3 regions of the Sodalis sp. RH24 genome follow, and region 2 is predicted to be linked to each of the others. Evidence: predicted binding sites of a transcription regulator. Region 2 holds the regulator's gene; each other region holds the start of a gene.
The links. Region 2 encodes PurR, which represses purine synthesis genes. Its sites were predicted from a motif close to CANGCAAACGTTTGCNTG; they were not measured.

Region 1 (3,279 bases), 470 kb from region 2:
GGTTGCCGCCCTGATCCCCCGGCCCGCTCTTTTGCTGGACCAGGGTCTGGATTTTCTGCAGCCACTGATTCATTGCCGTTCCCCTTTAGGTGGTGTATGCCGGACGGTGCCCGGCGCCACATGTCCTAACCTAGCGGATTTTGTGTCAAGTTGTTAAAAGGGTTTGCAAAGATAGCGTGGCCGCCGATGTCCGGACGCGCATTTCACGCCGCGCGTCCGGCAGGGAGTGTTATTGCTGGAGGGAATAACTTATTTCGCCTTTTTCACAATCAAGGTTCACAGCATAGGCGCGATCGGCGGTTTGCCCGCGAATTTTCAGCGGCGCCTGCCAGTTGTCGCCGTTGCCGGTGATATCCTCGGGGTTGACCTGGGCGACAATGGTATCGCCGCCCAGGGCCTTTTTATCGTCGTCGGTGTGGGGAAAGCGATTCTGGGTGTAGTCCTGTTTAATCAGCTCCGCCACCTGGGGGGCGTTGAGATCGGGACAGGCCGCAACCTTATACGTCTTCCCGGGCTGGCTTTTTTTGGCCGGTTCCTTCGCCGCCGGCGTTTTATTATCGGCGGTGGCCGGCGCGGCTTCCGCCTTGGCCTTCTCCGCCGGGGCCTTTTTAGCCGGCGCCGGTTTATCGGCGGCCGGGGGCTCCTCTGCCTGTTTTTTAACCGGGGCGGCGGCCGGCGGCGTTGCCGGGGCCGGCGCGGCGTCATTAGCCGGCGGTGTCTGTGCCGGAGCGGCGTTATTCGCCGGCGCCGGGGCGGCGGTGCCCGGTTGCGTATTCTGCGTTTGTCCGGCGGGCTGCTGAGTGGTGGACGCGCCTTCCGTGGACGTTTGCGAGGCGGCGGCCTGCCCAGCCGCCTGCGGTGTTTGATCTTCCGCGGCCGCGAGTGACGGCAGCAACATGCCGATGACGATGACGCCTAACAGGCCGATTCCCGTTTTATGCATAAAACCTCCACTTGTTCTGATTATCCGTTCTCAAGGTATTGAATGATAATAGCCGGTTAAAATTACGTTGAGAACGGGAATTATACGAACTATAACAAAAGCCGGGCGTTTTTGGCGGCGTCCAGGCCGATTCCCACGTCCTGCTCTCCCCTCATCGTACCGGCGCTGCTGCACGCGCAATCGTTTTCGTTTATACTGCGCGCAATTTTTATCAGGTCAGGGGAAAGCGGATGTTAATCATAGGCACGGCGTTACGTCCCGGCGCCACGCGGGTCATGCTGCTGGGCAGCGGTGAACTGGGCAAAGAGGTGGCGATTGAGTGTCAACGGCTTGGCGTCGAGGTGATTGCCGTCGATCGTTATGCGAACGCCCCGGCGATGCATGTCGCCCATCGCGCGCACGTCATCAATATGCTGGACGGCGATGCGCTCAGGGCGGTGATTGAACTGGAACGGCCCGATTTTATCGTGCCGGAAATCGAAGCCATCGCCACCGACATGCTGGTAGCCCTTGAACATGAGGGCCATCATGTGGTGCCCTGCGCGCAGGCCACGCGCCTGACCATGAACCGCGAGGGCATCCGCCGCCTGGCGGCGGAAACGCTGGGCCTGCCCACTTCCGCCTACCGTTTTGCCGCCGACCGCGCCGGGCTGGACCAGGCGGTATCGGCCATCGGCTATCCTTTGATTATCAAACCGGTGATGAGTTCGTCGGGTAAAGGCCAGAGCCTGGTGCGCGACGCCGCCGGCCTGGACGCGGCCTGGGACTATGCGCAGCAAGGCGGCCGCGCCGGCGGCGGCAAGGTGATTGTCGAGGGCCTGGTCCCCTTTGATTTTGAAATTACCCTGCTTACCGTCAGCGCCGTCGATGGTATCCATTTCTGCGATCCCATCGGTCATCGCCAGGAGGACGGCGATTACCGGGAATCCTGGCAGCCGCAGCACATGAGCGCGGTGGCGTTGCAACGGGCGCGGGATATCGCACAACAGGTCGTGACCGCCCTGGGCGGCCGCGGATTGTTCGGCGTTGAGCTGTTTGTGCGCGGCGACGAGGTGATATTCAGCGAAGTGTCGCCGCGTCCGCATGATACCGGCATGGTGACCCTTATCTCCCAGGATCTGTCCGAATTCGCCCTGCATGTGCGCGCCTTCCTCGGCCTGCCCGTCGGCGCGATCCGCCAGTACGGCCCGGCGGCGTCGGCGGTTATCCTGCCGGAGCTGACCAGCAGCGACGTGCGTTTCAGCGGCCTGGAGCAGGCGCTGAAAGCGCAAACGCAGATCAGGCTGTTCGGCAAGCCGGAAATCGGCGGCAAGCGCCGCCTTGGCGTGGCCCTGGCCATGGCGCAGACGGTGGAAGAGGCGGTAAAGGATGCCAAAGCCTGTGCCGCGGCGGTCAAGGTCAGCGGCTGATGCGCCAGGCCTGAACCAAAAAAAAAGCTCCTCTTGCGAAGGAGCCCTTATTACCTGCCTGAATGGCGGGAGCGGATGCGCGCCGGCTTAAAGCTTGGCGCCGGCCACCGCTTCTTTAGCCAGTTCGGTGATGCGCGCATAATCGCCCGCTTCCAGCGCATCGTTAGGCACCAGCCAGGAACCGCCGATACACAGCACGCTTTTCAGCGCCAGGTAATCACGGTAGTTCTTCGGTGAAATGCCGCCGGTGGGGCAGAAACGCACCTGCGAGAACGGACCGGCAATCGCTTGCAGCGCCTTGACGCCGCCGTTGGCCTCGGCCGGGAAAAATTTGAACTCGCGCAGGCCGTAATCCATACCGAGCATCAGTTCGGAAACAGTGGCGATACCCGGGATCAGCGGAATGGTACCCGCGACGGCCGCTTTCAGCAAGGGTTCGGTCAGGCCAGGGCTGATGGCGAACTGCGCGCCGGCAGCGGTCACTTCCGCCAACTGCTCGACATTGGTCACGGTGCCCGCGCCGACGATGGCCTCGGGCACTTCTTTGGCGATGGCGCGGATGGCGTCCATCGCGCAGGGGGTGCGCAACGTGACTTCCAGTACGCGCACACCGCCGGCGACCAGCGCTTTGGCTAAAGGAACCGCGTGTTCCAGCTTATTGATAACGATAACGGGTACTACCGGGCCTGAGGTCAGGATAGTTTCCGCGCTTGTTTTCCAATGCTTCATGACTTGCTGTCTCCGTATGAACATCATCACCGCGTGTTTAAGGCGTGGCACGCCAAAACACCGGGCTAAAAATTACCGGCGCGGGATCAACCCGGCACCGGTGGGGAATGCGGTGTTATTCAAACTCGTTCCAGGAACGGCCGTCCCGGGTAATCATGGCCACCGAGGCCACCGGCCCCCAGGTGCCCGCCTGGTAAG
Region 2 (3,279 bases):
GCCGATCAGCGCAAATTCCAGGCAGCGGCGGCAAAAACCGGTGACCGGCGCAAACGCAAACCGGTAAAAATAGCCAAGAAAAGCAAACCTGTCGCCAGCGCGCCCGCCGTCAGTGAAAAAGCCAGCATTAAAAAATCGCCGGAACCGGCGCATGAAAAAGCCGGCGTGAAACGGCCTTTGGAACCCGCGGTGGTGAAAACCGGCGCGAAGAAAAGCAAAACCTCCCCTCTTGCCAAGGCATCAAAAACCACGGCGACGAAAAAAATAGCCTCCTTCACTCCGCCGAAAAAAGGCTATAAAAAAGGTTACGGCCGGCACCGGATGATAAAAGATCAGGCGGCGGTAGAACTGGTGGCCAACGATCAGCCGATAAAGATGAGCGAGAGCCATAAGAAACGCTACCAGACCGCCAAGCTTACCGCCATGAATAAACTCCTCTCCCAAATGGGCAAGCCTTACCGTTGGGGCGGCATGTCGCCTAATACCGGCTTTGACTGCAGCGGCCTGATTTATTATGCCTACAAGGATGTGGTACGCATCCATATGCCGCGCACCGCCAACGAAATGTACCACCTGCGCGACGCAGCGCCGGTTAAGAAAGACGAGTTGGAAAGCGGCGACCTGGTCTTTTTCCATATTTCCAATCGCGGCGCGGCGGATCACGTCGGCGTCTATCTTGGCAATGGTCGCTTTATCCAGTCGCCCCGCACCGGCAGCGATATCCGTATCAGCTATCTGAGTGAGGATTATTGGCAGGATCATTACGTGGGCGCCCGCCGGGTGGTCACGCCGAAAAATATCCGCTGAAGGCGCGCCGGAAAAAAAAGAGGAGCCAAGGCTCCTCTTTTTTATATCTGAACCGAGAGGGTGTCAGTTCATGACGGCGGTAAAGCTGAAGACAATAATCACCAGCAGCGAGAACACCGTGGTCAGTAACGACATTTTTAAATCGCTGTCCATTCTATCTCCTTAACGTAAACCAGGGCGCCGGCCTTATCCACCGGCCCGCAGAGCAGTTATCGTCAGTTTGCCATAACAGCGATGAAAAAGCTTGCTCCCAACCTGTAGCCGCCACATTTAACACTTTCACTTTGGCGCGGGATGAACGAAAATTAACGGTTAATTCCACAGCGTCGGAAAGTGCTTGCGCCTTCGACAGACATTATTCCAGCCAGGGCGTACGGGAGTATCAAAGGCATGGCAACCATTAAAGATGTGGCAAAACGCGCTAATGTATCGACAACCACCGTTTCGCATGTGATCAATAAAACCCGTTTTGTTGCGCAAGACACTCAAATTGCCGTGCTGGACGCCATTAAACAACTGCATTATTCACCCAGCGCCGTGGCGCGCAGCCTGAAGGTCAATCGCACCAAGTCCATCGGCCTGCTCGCCAGCACCAGCGAGGCGCCCTATTTCGCCGAAATTATCGAGGCGATTGAGCACCATTGCTTTGCTCGCGGTTATACCCTGATATTGTGCAATTCGCACAATGATCTCGAAAAACAGCGCGCCTATCTGGCGATGCTGGCGCAAAAGCGCGTCGACGGCCTGCTGGTGATGTGCGCCGAGTATCCCGAAACGCTGCTGGATATGCTTGAGGAATATCAGCATATCCCCATGGTGGTCATGGATTGGGGTGAGGCCCGCCGTGATTTTACCGACACCATTATCGATAACGCCTTTGCCGGCGGTTATATGGCGACGCAATATTTGCTTAAACGCGGCCATCGCGCCATCGGCGCCATTCCCGGACAGCTGGCGCGCAACACCGGCGGCGGCCGCCACCGCGGCTATCTGCATGCCATGGCGGAGGCCGGCATCCCGTTAAACGACCGCTGGATTGTGCAAGGCAATTTCGAGCCTGAATCCGGCTACCTGGCGATGAAACAAATCCTGGCGCAAACGCCGCGTCCCACCGCGGTCTTCTGCGGCGGCGACATTATGGCCATGGGCGCACTGTGCGCCATTAATGAAATGGGCCTGAGCGTACCCGAGGATATTTCTATCATCGGCTACGACAACGTGCGCAATTCGTGCTTTTTCAGCCCGGCGCTGACCACCATCCATCAGCCTAAAGAGGATTTGGGCGAGGCGGCGCTTACCATGCTGCTCGATAGGATTACCAGCAAACGCGAGAACGCCAAAACCATCGAAGTCCATCCGTCGCTGATTGAACGCCGTTCGGTCGCAGACGGTCCCTTCCCCGCTTAAGGCCACGCGCCAGGCCCGGGCAACGGGCTGGCGCCTCCAGGGTCTGTTGCTATGTAAAGCGCCGTCCGCCTCGGACACAAGATTTTTCATATAATGATCTCTGTGCAAAGAGTTATTGTTTCAGCGAGAAATCATTAAGTTATAATGGGAAATACATTAGCGCGTTAGCTATTGTCTAAATTAAAATGCAGGCTTATACTCAATATCGTTAACAATTATAACGAGTTGTCTAATAAATTTGTATAAAAGTATGTCGTGTTTTCCAACATGACATCACCCTTTTATAAAGCGCCCGGCTAAGTCGCAGTCTAAGGTTTACTTTATATTCCTCTGTTGATGGTGATACTTCAGACACCACGGATAACCGTGGATTCTTATAAAGCCCGCAGGCATGGTGAGTGCTTTTCCTGACGGGGCACTGCAGAAGAAAGGTGATGGAGAAGCTATGAGTTCCTCGTGCGTTGAAGACCTGAGCTTTCATGATAATGATTGGTACCGTATCGTCCATGAATTGCTCTCTGAAGCCGGTATTGAACTCAATGGTTCAAGACCATTTGATATCCGAATCAAGAATCCGGGATTTTTTAAGCGCGTATTGCAGGATGGATCTTTGGGATTGGGCGAGAGTTACATGGATGGCTGGTGGGAGTGTGAGCGGCTGGACATTTTTTTCCAGCGTGTTCTCAGGGCGGGTCTGGAGAATAAACTTCCGCATCATTTAAAAGATACCTTACGCATTGCCGCCGCCCGGCTGATGAACCTCCAGTCGCGAAAGCGGGCCTGGATCGTGGGCAAAGAACATTACGATTTGGGTAACGATCTGTTTGAAAAGATGCTCGATCCCTATATGCAATATTCCTGCGGCTACTGGAAACAGGCGACCACCCTCGAGGAAGCCCAGCAGGATAAGCTGAAGATGATTTGCGAAAAACTGCAGCTGCGACCCGGCCTGACGCTGCTGGACGTGGGCTGCGGCTGGGGCGGGCTTGCCGCCTACGCGGCCAGGAATTATGGCGTATCGGTACAGGGCGTCACTATCTCTGCCGAGCAGCAAAAGCTGGCGCA
Region 3 (3,279 bases), 2.7 Mb from region 2:
AGAGTTTCCCAATAAATTTCATTGCTCAAATCCATCGCTGTCATAAAGGTTACCCAGTTTATGCCGTAATTAACGGGGCTTCTCAATAGCCAATGTGCTTCAGACAAAAAAAAGCCGCCGTATTGATACGGCGACCGCAAAAAAATGATAGCTAACTAATTAATTATGTTCCGGCGGGAACAATAAATTCAAGATGATGGCGGTAATGCCGCCGGCGGCAATGCCGGAGGACATCAGGGTCTTCAGCCACTGCGGCGCGAACTGCAAAATCAGCGGCTGCTGCGACACGCCCAGCCCTACCGCCAACGATAGGGCGATAATCATAATGGCGCGGCGATTAAGCCGTTCACGGGATACGATACGTACGCCGGACGCGGCGATGGTGCCGAACATGACGATAGTCGCGCCGCCCAGCACCGGCTCGGGAATATGCTGTACAAAGCCGCTGACCACCGGAAACAGCCCCAGCGCAATCAGCATCAGCGACACCACAAAGCCGACATAGCGGCTGGCGACGCCGGTCAGTTGGATGACGCCGTTATTTTGACCGAAACAGGAGTTTGGGAAAGTGTTGAACACGGCCGACAGCATTGAATTCAGGCCGTTGGCCAGCACGCCGCCTTTCAGGCGCCGCATATAGATGGGGCCGCGTACCGGCTGTTCCGAGACGTCGGAGGTGGCGGTAATATCGCCGATGGTCTCCAGCGAAGTGACCATAAATACCAGCATCAGCGGGATAAGCAGATCCCAGTCAAAACCCAGGCCGTAATACAGCGGGGTCGGCACCATGATTATGGATTGCGCCGGCGCGGGAGCGGTCTGCGGCAACATGCCCATCATCCAGGCCGCCAGATAGCCCACCGCCATGGCGATCACCAGCGAGGCGACCCGCAGATAGGGATTGCGCTGACGATTGAGCAGGATGATGACCAGCAGCACCACGCCCGCCAGCATCAGGTTTTTCGGCGCGCCGAAGGTATGATCGCCCATGGCGGCGAAACCGCCGCCGATGGAAGTCAGGCCGACCTGGATCAGGGAAATGCCGATAATCATCACCACGATACCCGATACCAGCGGCGTAATGATGCGCCGGGCCAGGTGCAGCACGCGGGATAATAAAATTTCCGTGCAGGACGCCACCATCAGCGTGCCGAACAGGGCCGCCATCATCGTGGGCACATCGGCGCCGCCGTTTTTCAGCGCCAGGCCGCCCATGATAAGCGGCGTGACAAAGTTAAAGCTGGTGCCCTGGATGGACAGCAGGCCCGATCCCACCGGTCCCCAGGTCTTGATTTGCAGCAGCGAGGCCAGGCCGGAGGCAAACAGCGACATGCTGATAATATGCTGCGTGTCCTGCGCCGGGAGCCCCAGCGCCTGGCAGATTAACAGGCCGGGCGTAATCACGGCGACAAACATGGCCAGCAGATGCTGGCAGGCGGCAAACAGGGTTTCCGCCAGCGGCGGACGATCGTCGAGGTGATAAATCAGCTCGCTTTTGGCAACGGGAATCGGCGCGTCATCAACGTCAGTGGCTGGCATGGTCATGGGGGGAAACATTCCTGGGCGGCAAAGGAGGCATTTTAATCATCCTGTTTTTAAAAGCAAACGATTGCTCGCGACCTGCGCCCGCGCCGGTTGATATAGGTCAATGCCGGCGCAGATTTCAGGCCGGCGCCCCGGGTGCCGATGCCGGCAGGAGGGAACAAGAGGGAATACTTATGGCTCAGGCGTTGGTATAGCGCACGCGCTCCGGCATCCAGCGCTCAATCAGCGCCTGGGCGGCGGCGGGATAGTGTTGGTGGATATGGCGCGCCAGCCGCTGGACTTCCGGGATCATGGCCTGGTCGCGCAGCAGATCGGCCACTTTGAATTCCGCGTTGCCGGTCTGGCGCGTGCCCAGCAATTCCCCGGGGCCGCGGATCTCCAGATCTTGTTGCGCGATGATAAAACCGTCGTTGGTATCCCGCAGCACCTGTAGACGCCGCTGCGCGGTTTTGCTCAGGGGCGATTTATAGAGCAGCACACAGTGCGAGGCCACCGCGCCGCGTCCCACGCGGCCGCGCAGCTGATGCAGCTGCGCCAGTCCCAGGCGTTCCGGGTTCTCGATAATCATCAGGCTGGCGTTGGGCACATCGACGCCAACCTCAATAACGGTGGTCGCCACCAGCAAGTGAACCTCACCGGCCTTGAATGCCTGCATAATCTGCTGTTTTTCCTGTGATTTCATGCGCCCATGCACCATCCCGACGGTCAGTTCCGGCAGGGCGGCGGCGAGCCCCTCCCAGGTGGCCTGCGCCGCCTGGGCTTCCAGCAGATCGGATTCCTCGATGATGGTGCAGACCCAATAGGCCTGGCGCTGCTCCTGTAAGCAGGCTTGGCGCACCCGCTGGATGACATCTTCGCGCCGGGTGTCGGGAATGGCCACCGTGGTCACGGGCGTGCGGCCGGGGGGCAGCTCATCAATAACCGAGGTATCCAGATCGGCATAGGCGGTCATGGCGAGCGTGCGCGGGATGGGAGTGGCGGTCATGATGAGCTGGTGGGGATGGAACCCCTGCGCCAGGCCCTTCTCCCATAATGCCAGGCGCTGATGCACGCCAAAGCGGTGCTGCTCGTCGATAATCACCAGCGCCAGCCCCGAGAATTGCACCTGTTCCTGGAAAATGGCATGGGTACCCACCACCATCGCCACCCTGCCGGCGGCGATGGCATCTTGCTGGGCAATACGCGCCTTGCCTTTTTGTTTGCCGGCCAGCCAGCCCACCTCAATGCCCAATGGCTCAAACCAGTTGCGAAACGTTTGCGCATGCTGCTCGGCCAGCAGTTCGGTGGGCGCCATCAAGGCCACCTGCTTGCCCTGGGCAATGGCTCGCAGCGCCGCCAGGGCCGCCACCAGGGTTTTACCCGAGCCGACGTCGCCCTGCACCAGACGCATCATCGGCACGGGTAGAGCCAGGTCGCTCTCGATTTCCGTCGCCACCCGTTGCTGGGCGCCGGTGGGCGCGAAGGGCAGCCGGCCGAGGAATTGCTGCTTGAGATGATGATCGGCGGTCAGCGCCAGCGCCAGCTCCTTGCGTACCCCAGCCCGCACCGCCAGCATACTGAGATTATGGGCCAGCAGCTCCTCCAGGATCAGCCGCCGTTGCGCCGGGTGTTTGCCCAGTTCCAGATCGGCGAGCGAAATGTCCGGCGCCGGACGGTGCAGAGTGCGCAGGGCGTCGGGCAGGCTTATCAGGCCCCGGCTCAGCTCCGGCGGCAGCAGCTCGGCAATCGGGCAGG

Region 1: a site for PurR is predicted at 1,117-1,134, ahead of purT (formate-dependent phosphoribosylglycinamide formyltransferase). Genes of this name have one in related genera too.
Region 3: a site for PurR is predicted at 1,599-1,616, ahead of ACL2XG_RS15880 (nucleobase:cation symporter-2 family protein). Genes of this name have one in related genera too.

What each region holds. Positions count from the first base shown of each region.
Region 1 covers NZ_CP178729.1:1,209,292-1,212,570, forward strand. The annotation lists gene ACL2XG_RS05560 (tellurite resistance TerB family protein) at 1-73, opposite strand, end outside; gene ACL2XG_RS05565 (YebF family protein) at 230-943, opposite strand; gene purT (formate-dependent phosphoribosylglycinamide formyltransferase) at 1,174-2,352, shown strand; gene ACL2XG_RS05575 (bifunctional 4-hydroxy-2-oxoglutarate aldolase/2-dehydro-3-deoxy-phosphogluconate aldolase) at 2,440-3,081, opposite strand; gene zwf (glucose-6-phosphate dehydrogenase) at 3,197-3,279, opposite strand, start outside.
Region 2 covers NZ_CP178729.1:742,944-746,222, reverse strand. The annotation lists gene ACL2XG_RS03345 (NlpC/P60 family protein) at 1-807, shown strand, start outside; gene ACL2XG_RS03340 (YnhF family membrane protein) at 871-960, opposite strand; gene purR (HTH-type transcriptional repressor PurR) at 1,198-2,214, shown strand; gene cfa (cyclopropane fatty acyl phospholipid synthase) at 2,660-3,279, shown strand, end outside.
Region 3 covers NZ_CP178729.1:3,494,968-3,498,246, reverse strand. The annotation lists gene ACL2XG_RS15885 (AsmA family protein) at 1-22, opposite strand, end outside; gene ACL2XG_RS15880 (nucleobase:cation symporter-2 family protein) at 160-1,539, opposite strand; gene recG (ATP-dependent DNA helicase RecG) at 1,724-3,279, opposite strand, start outside.